Linked DNA regions of Algoriphagus sp. Y33. The protein of the gene in region 2 interacts with the protein of the main gene of each other region in a pairwise test. Links are inferred from orthologs where the notes say so. Each region holds a gene or a part of one and is shown on either strand. Other genes may lie near its edges.

Evidence for each region. Proteins that work in one complex are often made in the same cells at the same time.
Region 1: the proteins of ID165_RS18145 (region 2) and ID165_RS08960 interact in binary tests that used the Escherichia coli proteins (3 or more experiments, as listed by UniProt). The link is inferred for Algoriphagus sp. Y33 from one-to-one orthologs.

The regions. Positions count from the first base shown.
Region 1 is NZ_CP061947.1:2,204,882-2,210,321, forward strand. Bases 121-3,036 are described here. They hold ID165_RS08960 (methionine aminotransferase), read right to left. Parts: upstream 2,195-3,036; coding sequence 1,046-2,194; downstream 121-1,045. Other genes in these bases: ID165_RS08950 (arginine decarboxylase), read right to left, coding at 121-371; ID165_RS08955 (hypothetical protein), read right to left, coding at 497-922; ID165_RS08965 (arginase), read left to right, coding at 2,576-3,036. In the rest of the region: more of ID165_RS08950, read right to left, coding at 1-120; more of ID165_RS08965, read left to right, coding at 3,037-3,526; argS (arginine--tRNA ligase), read left to right, coding at 4,013-5,440. UniProt on the Escherichia coli protein: Shows aminotransferase activity with methionine and histidine as substrates, and to a lesser extent also with phenylalanine.
Region 2 is NZ_CP061947.1:4,500,010-4,507,740, forward strand. Bases 2,681-5,577 are described here. They hold ID165_RS18145 (cbb3-type cytochrome c oxidase subunit I), read right to left. Parts: upstream 5,123-5,577; coding sequence 3,239-5,122; downstream 2,681-3,238. Other genes in these bases: ID165_RS18140 (heme A synthase), read right to left, coding at 2,681-3,255; ID165_RS18150 (cytochrome c oxidase subunit II), read right to left, coding at 5,141-5,577. In the rest of the region: ID165_RS18125 (cytochrome c oxidase subunit 3), read right to left, coding at 1-658; ID165_RS18130 (cytochrome c oxidase subunit 3), read right to left, coding at 686-1,267; cyoE (heme o synthase), read right to left, coding at 1,274-2,176; more of ID165_RS18140, read right to left, coding at 2,179-2,680; more of ID165_RS18150, read right to left, coding at 5,578-6,172; ID165_RS18155 (quinol:cytochrome C oxidoreductase), read right to left, coding at 6,195-7,487; ID165_RS18160 (cytochrome c), read right to left, coding at 7,490-7,731. UniProt on the Escherichia coli protein: Cytochrome bo(3) ubiquinol oxidase is the terminal enzyme in the aerobic respiratory chain of E.coli that predominates when cells are grown at high aeration.

The DNA of each region.
Region 1 (5,440 bases), 2.3 Mb from region 2 along the record:
TCCTTGGTTATCTTGCCCTGAGCATAAAGACTTCTGACTAAAGGAATATCAAAAGTCGAAGAAGTTTCAATATGAATATCATTTTTCAACGCCTCATTGAGCACAAAACTGAAGTGCGATGACTTGGTGCAATAGCAGTATGTATACTTGCCTTTGTAGTCATGCTGTTCCATCGCATTCTTAAAATACAACTTGGCATTCTGAATACTCTCGGAGATTTTAGGTAAATAAGAAAGCTTAAGTGGAGTTCCATAGGTCTGTATGATCTCCATCATATTCACTCCATTGAAGTGCAGCTCATTGTTTTCTACTTTAAATTCTTTGGTAGGAAAATCAAATGTCTGCTCAATCAGGTCTTTGTAGGTATTCATTAGCAAGAGTAGTTGGTGTTAAAGGCATGCAAAAATTGCTTTTTATCAGGGGAATTCAAACGAAAAAAGGACAAATCCCAAAGGACTGTCCCATTAATAGATAAAGGTAATGATTTCTTAATTTTCTACAGACCCATCAATGCATTCTGAAGCAGAAATTGCTCAGAATTAAAATGTCTTCGGTTACCGATTACCTCTTTCAACACTTTTTTAAATTTCACCTCCTTTTCCAAAAGTGAGACTAATCGGGAGAAGAATAGAGTTACTTCAGGATGACTTGGCGCAGGATAATGAAAATAAACAGACTTGTCTGATGGGGAAAACCCCAAATCCAAACTTTTCGGTTTTCCTCCTTCACTCAATCCTCTAAAAAGTGGATATAGCTCCTCAAAACACTCTTCAAACTTGCACATCCCCTGCATAACGATACCTGATTTTTCGTTGAAAATCTTCATGACCTCCTGCTGATTTACGGAAACTTTAGAAAAGCCAACGGATAAACTAAGTAATTGGTCAAAAGACGAAACCTTGGTCTGTTGTAATGCACTCATTTTTTTGAGTTTTAGAAGTTAAAATACCCTCAAAAATAAGTCAGAATAGCTTAAAATCCTATATTCCCTATAATTTTTATAGGGTTTTTATAAAATACAAACATACACACTTAATATACAACTCTATAACTTCACTTTCAGTAATCTATCCAGTGCCAGATGAAGTTCCGAATTATCCTTTGCAAAGCAAAATCGAAGAATTTTACGGTCACTTCCATCCGAAAAAAACACGGAAATCGGAATACTCGCAACTCCAATTTCCTTGGTTAGCCTCACAGAAAGGCCATAGTCAGATTCGTCCGACAGGTGGGCATAGGATACCATTTGGAAGAAGCTTCCCTGCGCCGGCGTGAATTGAAATGGAGTATTTTTCAGTCCATCGCAGAAAAGATCCCTTTTCTTTTGATAAAAATGCGGAAGTGTCAAATAGCGTCCCGCATCAGACAAGTAATCGGCAAGTGCATATTGTAAAGGTGTAGCTGTGCTAAAAGTCAAAAATTGGTGGATCTTACGGAATTCCTCCGTTAGCTTCGGCGGAGCAATACAATAGCCGATCTTCCAACCCGTCACATGAAAGGTTTTCCCAAAAGAACCACAGATAAACGTTCTTTCTCTCAGCGCCGGGTGGGTCAAAAGAGAATGGTGTACCCGCCCGTCAAAGGTGATGTGCTCATAAACTTCATCACTTACTATCAAAATATTGGTGTCCTGAATCAAGTCAGCCAACGTATCCAGATCTTGCCTAGTCCACACATAGCCGCTCGGATTATGCGGTGTATTGACCATGATCAATCGTGTCTTGTCAGAGATAGCCGATTTCACTCTTTCCCAGTTAACCGAAAAGTCAGGCATCTCCAAGGGTACAAAAACCGGAATTCCTCCACTCAACTCCACCGCAGGTGCATAGGAATCATATGCAGGATCTAAGAGGATCACTTCATCGTCCTGCTTCACCACCGCGGTCACAGCAGCATACAGCGCTTCAGTAGCGCCTGAGACTACAGTCACTTCTGACTCTGAATTCAAGTCAACCCCATAAACCAACTTGGTTTTTTCAGCGATCCGCTCACGTAATAAAGGCACTCCGCCCATAGGGGCGTATTGATTGAAACCTGCTCTCATGTAGTGATTTACCAAATCAAGCAATACCGGATCACATCCGAAGCCCGGAAATCCCTGCGAGAGATTAATTGCCTTGCTATCACTTGCAAGCTTCGACATGACTGTGAAAATTGTAGTCCCTACATGGGGAAGTTTGGATGAACTCGGCATAACTTCAAAACTATTGATTTTGCGATAGTATTTTTCAATGTGAACGAATTGAGTACAGAATTGTCTTTATTTTCCGCAGATTAGCGCAGAAAAACACCGCAGATCTACGCTGATTTTCTTAGTAGAATTTCCAATAAATATGGACTACTGTAACGGTTCGAATCTCCCGACTTGGACAAAATAATTACTGCCTTTCAATTGGTCTCAGCTGAATTTATTATGAAAGTTTTATGAAGCAGTCAGGAGACTGCAATATGATCAGCACAAGCCTGCCCGACCGGTAGGCAGGTCTGAAGACTTTGCGCCAGATGAATTTTAGGCATTTTTGACTACTTTTGCCTCGCTTTAGCCAACCCAATATAACTTTAAAACTCCACCAAAATGCGAGATATTAAACTAGTAGAAGTACGTTCGGAAATAGCTGCCGGCACCCGGGGAGCAAGTATGGGGATTGACGCATTGAAAATTGCAAGTTTGGATAAGAAGTCTGATTTCTTCACCCAGTTTGATCCAATTAATGTTCCTGATGCCAATAATTACCTTTGGAAAGGAAATAATTTTCCCCATGCCAAGTACATAGACGGTGTATATCAGGTGTTGAAAAATGTGTATTCCACCATAGAATCACTGAGGATGGAAAAGAAATTCCCTATCGTCCTGGCAGGGGATCACAGCACCGCCGCAGGAACTATCATGGGAATCAAAGCTGCCGATCCCGAAAAGCGACTGGGGGTGATCTGGATAGATGCCCATGCTGATTTGCACACTCCTTTCACCACTCCTTCCGGAAATATGCATGGAATGCCATTGGCGATGGTTTCCCAATTGGACAACCTGGACTGCCGGGTCAATGAGCCATCCGAGGAGACTTTGGCGATCTGGAAGAAAATCAAAACCATCGGTGGTGACTTCCCAAAAATCATCCCAAGTGATATAGTATTCATCACAGTCAGGGACACGCAAGCTCCGGAGGATCATTTGATGAAAAATTACGGAATAAAAAACTTCAGTACCCAAGAAGTTCGCTCAAAGGGAATAGAACAGATCGCCACTGAAGCCTTAGAAACACTTAAAGACTGCGATCAAATCTATATTTCATTTGATGTGGACAGTCTGGATAGTTCTATTTCTGTAGGTACGGGCACACCTGTTCCTGATGGATTGACAGTCCAAGAAGCGATAGAGTTAAATGTCAAACTCATACGGGACAAACGCGTCTGCTGCTGGGAAATCGTGGAAGTAAACCCCACGCTGGATTCAGAGAATTTGATGGCTGAAAACGCTTTCGAAGTCCTCGAAGCAACAACTAAAAGCCTGGTAGATAATTTCTAACTTAAGCCACAAAGAACACAAAGTGACACAAAGATGGACCTGAAAAAAGAATTGAATGAAGATGAATTATCCAATATCGTTCTGGGTGTTGCAATTGATGTTCATACGCAACTAGGTCCTGGATTGCTTGAGAATGTCTACAAAAAAGTTTTAGCAATAAAACTTCAAAACTTAGGTTTGCAAGTTGAAGTTGAAAAGACAATGCCAATTACGATTGATGGGATTTCAATTGACCTCGGTTATAAAATCGATCTACTTGTTCAAAAATAGTTGGTCATCGAACTGAAGTCTGTTAAAGAAATATCTGACGTCCATTTGGCCCAAGCAATAAATTATTTAAAGCTTGGAGGTTATAAATTAGGTTTAATTATAAACTTTAATGTCTCAAAATTGCGATACGGAATCAAGAGGGTTATAAATACTAAAGGGCCAAGACCTTTTTAATCCTTTGCGAACCTTTGCGCTCTTTGTGGCAAAATTATTATCATGAACATACAAGAATCAATACACAACGGCATTCAGCTTGCCTTTCAGCATATCTTCAATCACGACCTGCCGTTGGAGCAGATCAGTCTCGCTCCTACGCGGAAGGAATTTGAAGGAACCTATACTTTCGTTGTCTTTCCTTACCTGAAAGTATCGAAGGCAACTCCGGAAGCTACCGCCACTTTGATCGGTGAATACCTCAAAGAAAATGTCGCTGAAGTATCGGGGTTCAATGTGGTGAAGGGTTTTCTGAATCTGGAACTGAACAATATGATCTGGGTAGATGTGTTCCAAAAGCTTTTTGCAAATGAAAACATCGGCCAGCTTCCTGCCAACGGTCAGAAAGTGATGGTGGAATATTCTTCCCCAAACACGAACAAACCATTACATCTAGGCCACTTGAGAAATAACTTTTTGGGTTTCTCAGTCGCCAATATTCTAGAAGCAAATGGCTATGAAGTGATCAAAGCCAACCTGGTAAACGACAGGGGAATTCACATCTGTAAGTCCATGGTGGCTTACCGGCATTTTGCCAATGGTGAAACTCCGGAGTCTTCCGGACTGAAAGGAGATCATCTGGCCGGCAAATACTATGTGATTTTTGATCAGGAATACAAAAAGCAGATTGCTGAACTAAAAGAAAAAGGACAGACAGAAGAGGAAGCCAAAAAGAATGCCCCCCTGCTCCTTGAAGCGCAGGATATGCTCCGCAAGTGGGAAGCCAATGACGAAGAAGTGGTCTCACTGTGGAAGCAGATGAATGCTTGGGTGTATGCCGGGTTTGAAAAAACCTACCGACGTATGGGAGTTAGTTTTGACAAGTATTATTATGAGTCGGACACCTATCTGTTAGGCAAGGATATTGTCGCTGAGGGTCTCGATAAGGGAGCCTTTTTCAAGAAGGAAAATAGCTCAGTTTGGGTGGATCTTACTAATGAGGGATTGGACGAAAAGCTTGTTCTTCGTGGGGACGGCACCTCTGTTTACATCACTCAAGATATGGGAACTGCTGATCTGAAGTACGATGATTTCGGAATCAGTAAATCTGTATATGTAGTTGGAAATGAGCAGGATTATCACTTTGATGTCTTATTTAAGATTATGAGAAAATTGGGCAGACCTTATGGTGAAGGACTGTATCATTTGTCCTATGGCATGGTAGATTTACCAACAGGAAAAATGAAATCCCGTGAGGGAACTGTGGTAGATGCTGATGATCTGATGCAGGAGATGGTAGATACTGCAGCTCAACACACCAAGGAGCTTGGCAAAATCGATGGCTTCAATGAAGAGCAGGCAGCCGAACTCTATGAGACCCTTGGAATGGGAGCTTTGAAGTACTTTCTGCTGAAGGTAGATCCAAAAAAACGAATGCTTTTCAATCCTCAAGAATCTATAGAGTTTCAGGGAAACACAGGGCCTTTTATC
Region 2 (7,731 bases):
CTTGGTAAAACACCATAAACAGAAGTACTACACCGATCGTAACATGGAAACCATGAAATCCGGTAATGAAGAAGAACAGGTTTGCAAAAGACGCAGGACCGTATTCGTTCACCAACAAATTGGCACCATGCACAGTTTCTGTCACATTTTGGTTTAGGTTGTTGATATAAGTAAGAACAACACCAGTGTCAGAACCATGGATGAAGTGACTCCATTCCCACGCCTGACAGCTCAAGAAGGTAATCCCACCCAGAAGTGTCCAGAGCATCCATTTTACCACATCATTTCTATCATTTCTATGTCCTGCTTCTACAGCCAGCACCATAGTCACAGAACTGGCGATCAAGATAAAAGTCATAATACCAACAAATATCAACGGAAAATGGCCTCCGTGAACAAATGGTATAGCATCAAATACCAATTCAGGTATAGGCCAATATTCGTTAGAACCCACAAAATCGGTGGCAGGTCCGGCATAAGATGGATAACTGACACGAATCGCGATGTAGGTAATCAAAAAAGCGGCAAAAGTAAAGATATCCGAAAGAAGGAAAAACCACATCATGAGTTTTCCATAACTGGCTTTTAGAGGTTCGTTACCACCTCCCCAGACGCCTCTTTTCGGGCTTACTCCTATAGCAGTAGAATGCGCAGACATAAGATATTGATTTGTACTTGGTTTATTTTAATGATTCAAAAGCAAAAACATGAAGAGATATAACCACAGAGCAGCAAGAAAATGCCAATAAGTAGTAGCCATCTCAAGTGTATCAAGCGACTTAGAATGTACTTTATAAGTATAGGTCGAAATTAATACAATAATCAGAAATATCACACCGCTGATCAAGTGAACGGCATGCAATCCCGTGAATACATAGAGAAACGATCCCGAAGGATTCCCTACGAAAAACACATTTTCATCCACCAGCGCAACCCAGCTATACCACTGCCCCACAAGGAATGCAACCCCAAATAACACAGCTAGGCTAAGGCCAGCCCGCACACCTACTAAATTATCTTTTTTAGCAGCTGAATAGGCATACTGAAGACAAATACTACTTACAATTACTATCCCTGAAGTGTACCAAAAGATCGCCGGAAGATCATACTCCAACCAATTACCTTCTGATTGCCTCACGATATATGCACTGGTAAGCGCCGCAAAAATCATTACAACAGTCACTAAGAACAACCATAACGCAAACTTCTTAGGATGCATTGAAATCGGCTGATCTACTATATCTACATATTTTAATTCCTTTTCCATCGGTCGTTATGGTAATTTATCCAATAAGTAAGCAATCTGTACGATGGGTAGGTATAAAAATGATCCAAACATAATTCGTAATGCGGATTTGCGAGAACAATCTTTCATCAATGAAAATGTCTGGGCAAGAAATAAAACTCCACATACTGTAGCCACAACACCTGATGTCATTCCGGTAAGTCCAAAATAACTTGGAAGCAAACCCAGAGGCAAAAGGAATAGTGTATAAATCATTATTTGAATTGCAGTGTTTAGGTCTTTGCCGCCACCACTTGGTAATAGTTTGAACCCGGCTGCTTTATAATCTTCATCTCCCACCCAAGCAATAGCCCAAAAGTGGGGAAACTGCCAGATGAATTGAATCCCGAAAATAATCAAGGCTTCATGGCTGATAGAACCCGTAGCAGCCGTCCAACCCAAAAGCGGAGGCAAAGCACCGGGAATAGCACCGACAAATACTGCTATTGGCCCTATTCTTTTCAAAGGAGTATAGACAAATACATAGAGGACCATGCTTAAAATCCCCAACCAAGTGGTCATCGGATTGGTAAAATACCAAAGCAAGCCAACACCAAGAATAGAAACAAGGGAAGTAACCCAAAGTGCTTCCTGAAGTGAAATAAGTTTTAATGGAAGCGGACGATTCTGGGTACGCTTCATCAGCTTATCCAAATCACGCTCTAGGATTTCGTTTGCCGCACAGGAAGCACCACTGATTAAGAATCCGCCAAGAGCAAGTCCAATAAAGCCAGACCAACCAAAACTTACTCCCCGATCGCCAAGAATATAGCCAAATACGGCAGAGAAAGTAACTAAAGCAGAAAGCCTTAATTTTATCAACTCAGCGTAAGCTTTGATCTTGCCAACTACTAAACTACTAATATGGTCAGTTACTTCAACTGTCCTCATGATCAATTTGTATTTAATCGAAACTGAATTTGCTCTCTAATCTCCAGCAGCAAAATGACTTGCACACCGATAGTCAAAGAACCTAATAAGAGATGGATAGGCTGAAGAAATGCAGGAATACCGAAGTATGCCATACCCATTCCTGTCGCTATTTCCAGTATAATCAAAATCATTAAGACCTGAGACCAAAGATTAACTTGAGATTTTCTCAGGGTATACTTAAATGCCCAAAAGAAATACACTACATGAATTCCCAGCAGAGCTATAGAAAAGGATCGGTGTATCAAGAATTCTATACCTATACGACCTATCCACTCATCCCTTAGCATATCTCCAAGTGAAGAGGAAATAATATCAATTTGCTCACGAACTTGTGTTCCTAAAACGATTTGAATTAACATCAAAATAGTACCAATCAGCAAAATCAGTTCTATTCGTCTCGGGACATCAATTTTCAGGCCTTTACCTTTGATCAATCTACCGGATCTGTGATAGACATAGATCAGAAGAGAAACTAATAGTAAAGCCAACATCATATGGAAAGTAATCATCCAGTGCAGCAAATTAGTAGATACTACAATAGACCCAATCCATCCAATGAAAATGACTAGAATAAGATTGAAAACAGATAAGATAGGTATCCATCGATCAGCCTTTCCGAGCGAAAATGATTTCCAAACGGTAAGAACAATCAACAGGCCAATCACTACGCCAGCCAATCGATTGAGGTATTCTATCCAGGTTTTCACTGGATTAAACTCTTCCTCAATAAGAATAGATTTGTCATTCGCTATTTCCTCAGCCTTTTCTGAGAATCCCAGTTTTTCAAGTGTTGCCACGAACCGTTCGTTCTTGGCCAATCTTTTATTTAGATAAATCTCCTGATAATTTGCGGGGAGCTGATCTACACTAGTGGGAGGGATCACCGCACCAAAACATTTCGGCCAATCAGGACAGCCCATTCCAGAACCGGAACTTCTCACTATCCCACCGATAAGAATCAGCAAATAAACAGCTATCACCGTGATTAAACTCACACGGCGAAAGCTATTCAGTGAGTTGTTAGTGGCTTGTTCCATTTGAAACCAAGACTTCCTCTTCTTCCTTCATGATTTCCAGTTCCACTTTCACCAATTCTTGTTCATGTGGAAGATTAGACTCAGGAGTTGCGGAAAGAGGAACTGTCTGAGGAATGAAATCCTCTTCAGCACCCGGTTTAGAGTAATCATAAGGCCACCTGTAAACAGAAGGAATTTCGCCTGGCCAGTTGCCATGTCCTGGTTCAATTGGTGTAGTCCACTCTAGCGTGTTAGATCTCCATGGATTCTGAGTTGCCTTTCTGCCTCTATACATAGAGTAGAAGAAGTTGAACAAGAAGATGAACTGTGCAGAGAAGGTGACAATCGCAGCAACCGATACAAACATGTTCAAATCAGTATACATATTGGCAAAATCAAAGTTTGTCCAAGTATAATATCTTCTAGGGAAGCCGGCGATACCGATGTAGTGCATAGGGAAGAACACCATGTATACCCCTACAAAGGTGATCCAAAAGTGAATATAACCCAACTTGGCATCCATCATTCTTCCAAACATCTTAGGGAACCAATGGTAAACACCGGCAATCATACCAAAGAAAGAAGCAGATCCCATCACCAAGTGAAAATGGGCTACTACAAAGTAAGTATCATGAAGTTGAATATCAATAGCAGAATTCCCTAGGAAAATACCTGTCAATCCACCTGAGATAAAGAAAGATACCAACCCTATGGAGAACAACATCCCGGGAGTAAAAATCAAATTACCTCTCCACAGGGTTGTCAAATAATTAAAGACTTTTACCGCAGATGGTACTGCAATGATCAAGGTCAAGAACATGAATATCGATCCAAGGAATGGATTCATACCTGACACGAACATATGGTGAGCCCAAACAACAAAGGAAAGTACAGTAATACCCAACAATGAGATAATCATTGCTTTGTATCCAAAAATCGGTTTTCTCGAATTGGTAGCTATTACTTCAGAGGTAATCCCCAATGCGGGAAGCAATACAATATACACTTCAGGGTGTCCCAAGAACCAGAATAAATGCTGATAGAGAACTGGGCTACCTCCTGTATTCGGAAGTGCTTCCCCACCGATGTAAATATCAGAAAGGTAAAAGGACGTACCGAAGCTTCTATCAAATACCAATAGTAATGCTGCCGCAAATAATACAGGGAATGACAATAAACCGATTACTGCTGTCAAGAAGAAAGCCCAAATCGTCAAAGGAAGCTTTGAGAAAGACATCCCTTTTGTTCTAAGGTTGATTACCGTGGTGATGTAGTTTATCCCTCCCATAAGAGATGAGGCGATAAAGAAGGTCATCGCTATCAACCACAGGGTCATCCCCAGTCCGGAACCGGGAATTGCCTGCTCCAAAGCCGACAGAGGAGGATACACTACCCAACCACCTGAAGCAGGGCCAGTCTTAAGGAACAGAGATATAAACATGATAACACCGGAAAGGAAAAATAACCAGTAAGATAGCATGTTCATAAAACCCGATGCCATATCTCTTGCACCGATTTGCAATGGAATAAGGAAATTGGAAAAGGTACCACTCAGTCCGGCAGTCAATACAAAGAATACCATGATGGTACCGTGCATGGTAACCAATGCAAGGTAGAATGTAGGATCTAAATGTCCGGTCTCATCGATCCAACCACCTAGAATTGGGCGGAGGAAAGACATATCCATCTCAGGAAAGCCTAATTGCAATCTAAAAAGGATCGAAAGAAAGCCTCCAAGCAGAGCCCAAAACATACCCGTAACCAGATACTGCTTTGCGATCATCTTGTGATCTAGAGAGAAAATATATTTTGTTACAAAATTATCATGGTGCTCATGGTCATGATGATCGTGTGCTGCGTCATGATTTGCGACAGATGCTGTAGACATAATCTATAATTTTGTTTGTTACTTTTCGCTTAATTGAATTTCCGCAAGCTCTTTAGTCTCCGAAGAAAGACCATCCGCTAGGGACGGATTCATCTGAATAAAAGACTTCTGCTCAGCAAACCACTTCTGATACGCCTCAGGCTCTACTACTTCAATAACTCGTCGCATGGAGAAATGTCCATTTCCACAGATTTCTGTACAAGCGATCTCATAATTAAATTCAGGGTTTCCTGTCTCCTCTCTCATTTCAGCTGTAGTCTTAGTAGGTACAAACCAAAAACGGGTAGGCATTCCAGGAACAGCATCCATTTTCAATCTCATGTGCGGAGCAAAAACAGAATGGAGTACATCTCTTGCTCTGATTTTGAAAAGAACAGGCTCTCCTTTAGGGATTACTACAACAGGAGATGAAAAATCATCAAGAGCATTTTTATCAGTGAAATCTATTCCCTGGGCATTAGTAGCGGTGATCAGTCTATAATCATAATCTCCCAATACTTTGTCTTTGCCTGGATATCTAATCTCCCATGCAAATTGGTACCCCATGATTTCCACAGTGTGCGCATTCTCCGGTGCCGGAGCGGTGATATCCGACCAAGCTACCCATCCGGAAATTACCAATCCTGCAAGTACTACGGCAGGAACTATAGTCCAGATAATCTCAAGTTTATTATTATCAGGATAGAAATCTGCCTTTCGCTTTTCACTATACTGATACTTATAAGGGAATATGAATAGTAACACATGAGTAATCAAAAATACTATCCCCGTGATAGCCATTGTCCACCAAAACAAAGAATCGGTAACCACACCGTGCTCAGATGCAATCGGCAATTGATAATTGTCAAACTCTTTGATAGAATACCAAAACATCAATATGCTGGCACCTACCAAGAAAACTATAAACAAAATTGCATTTACCTTATTACTCCCTGAAGCGATCTTTTTATCAGATCCTTTTACCACAGAGACCAACGTTTGGATTCTATATACCATCCATATTATGGAAAATATCAAAAGAACCCCTACTCCAATCAGAAATCCGTACATACCTTAATTATTTCGGCTGTTATTAAATGTGATGATGATAGCTTTCTTCAAGCATAGGATGATTTTTAGGAACTAGGTTCCCTTTTGCCAATCCGGAAAGAACTACAAATGTAAAGGCTGCTCCATATACTAAGAACATCCCAACTTCCATAAATCCAACGCCTCCGTTATGCCCCAAAGTACCGGGCTGAACCATTAGGAAGAAATCCACCCAATGACCGGCAATGATCAAAGCACAAACTAGTTTCAAGAATACTCCATGTCTCTTTGAATCTCTAGTCATCAACAAAAAGAACGGCAAGACGAAATTCATTCCCAGATTCACAAAGATAAACGGACCATAGATATCACTGGACAATCTTTCGATGAAGTATACTGTTTCTTCAGGTATGTTGGCGTAATAAATCAACAAAAACTGGGAGAACCATAAATAAGTCCAGAAGATAGTGAAACCAAATATAAACTTACCCAAGTCATGAACATGATTCTCATTTACCATTTCCAGTAATCCTTGACTCTTTAGGAAAATTGTGATCAGGGTAATGGTGGAAAGACCGGCAACAAACCAGGAAGAGAATACATACCATCCAAATAGCGTGGAGAACCAGTGCGTGTCAATTGACATTACCCAATCCCATGCGGAGATGGAAGATGATACTGCAAAGAAGATCAAGAAAAACGCTGACCAGCTTCTGATTTTATACCAAGAAGAGGTGCCGCCGATAAGGTCTTCATTATAGGTAAAGCTTTGGAATTTCTTGAAAAAGAACACCCAAAATCCAAAGAACAAAACCATCCTCAAGATGTAAAACACAGGGAAAGTTCCTTTAGCCATAGGCCAGTAAAAGAAAGCTCCTTTGCCGTCTATGATACTGTCATATTCCGGAGAAGCAGTATCAAACAAGTAAGCATGTGTCCAATGGAAAAGACTATGATTTGCTACGAAGAATGTAACGATCATTAATACACCGGCAATTGGAAGCCAGTTGCCTAAAGAAAGCATCACACGAATGATCGCTGAAGACCAACCTGCCTGAGCGGCATATTGAATAGCAAAGAAGAATACTCCAATGATTGCAATACCTGTAAAATACACGTTATTGATCCAGAGGTTAGCGTATAGGCGCTGGTACCAATGAAATGCGTGTCCTTCTGCCTCAGCAGCTTCATGATGACCACCACCAAAGATAGCCATTACAATACCAAGAACCAGTAATGCTGCACCGATTCCCAAAACCATAAAAATGGCTTTTTTGGTCGCTGCGGAGAAATCAAATTTTTGATCCAGATTATAGTGTTGTACGTCGTGAGCCATAATTAATTAGCTGGAGTTTCTACTTGTGTAACATCTTGGTCCGCTTCTGCCACTGCTACTGCATTATCAGCATTCTGACCGCCTTGAAGATCCTGCTTCACATAGTGAACAATCTTCCATCTGTTTTCCGGAGTGATTTGAGAAGCATGAGCTCCCATTCTTCCTTTACCTTTAGTGATCACATGGTAAATATGTCCTTCAGAAAGACCGGTATATGCACCGCCTGTAAGGTTGGCCACACCAC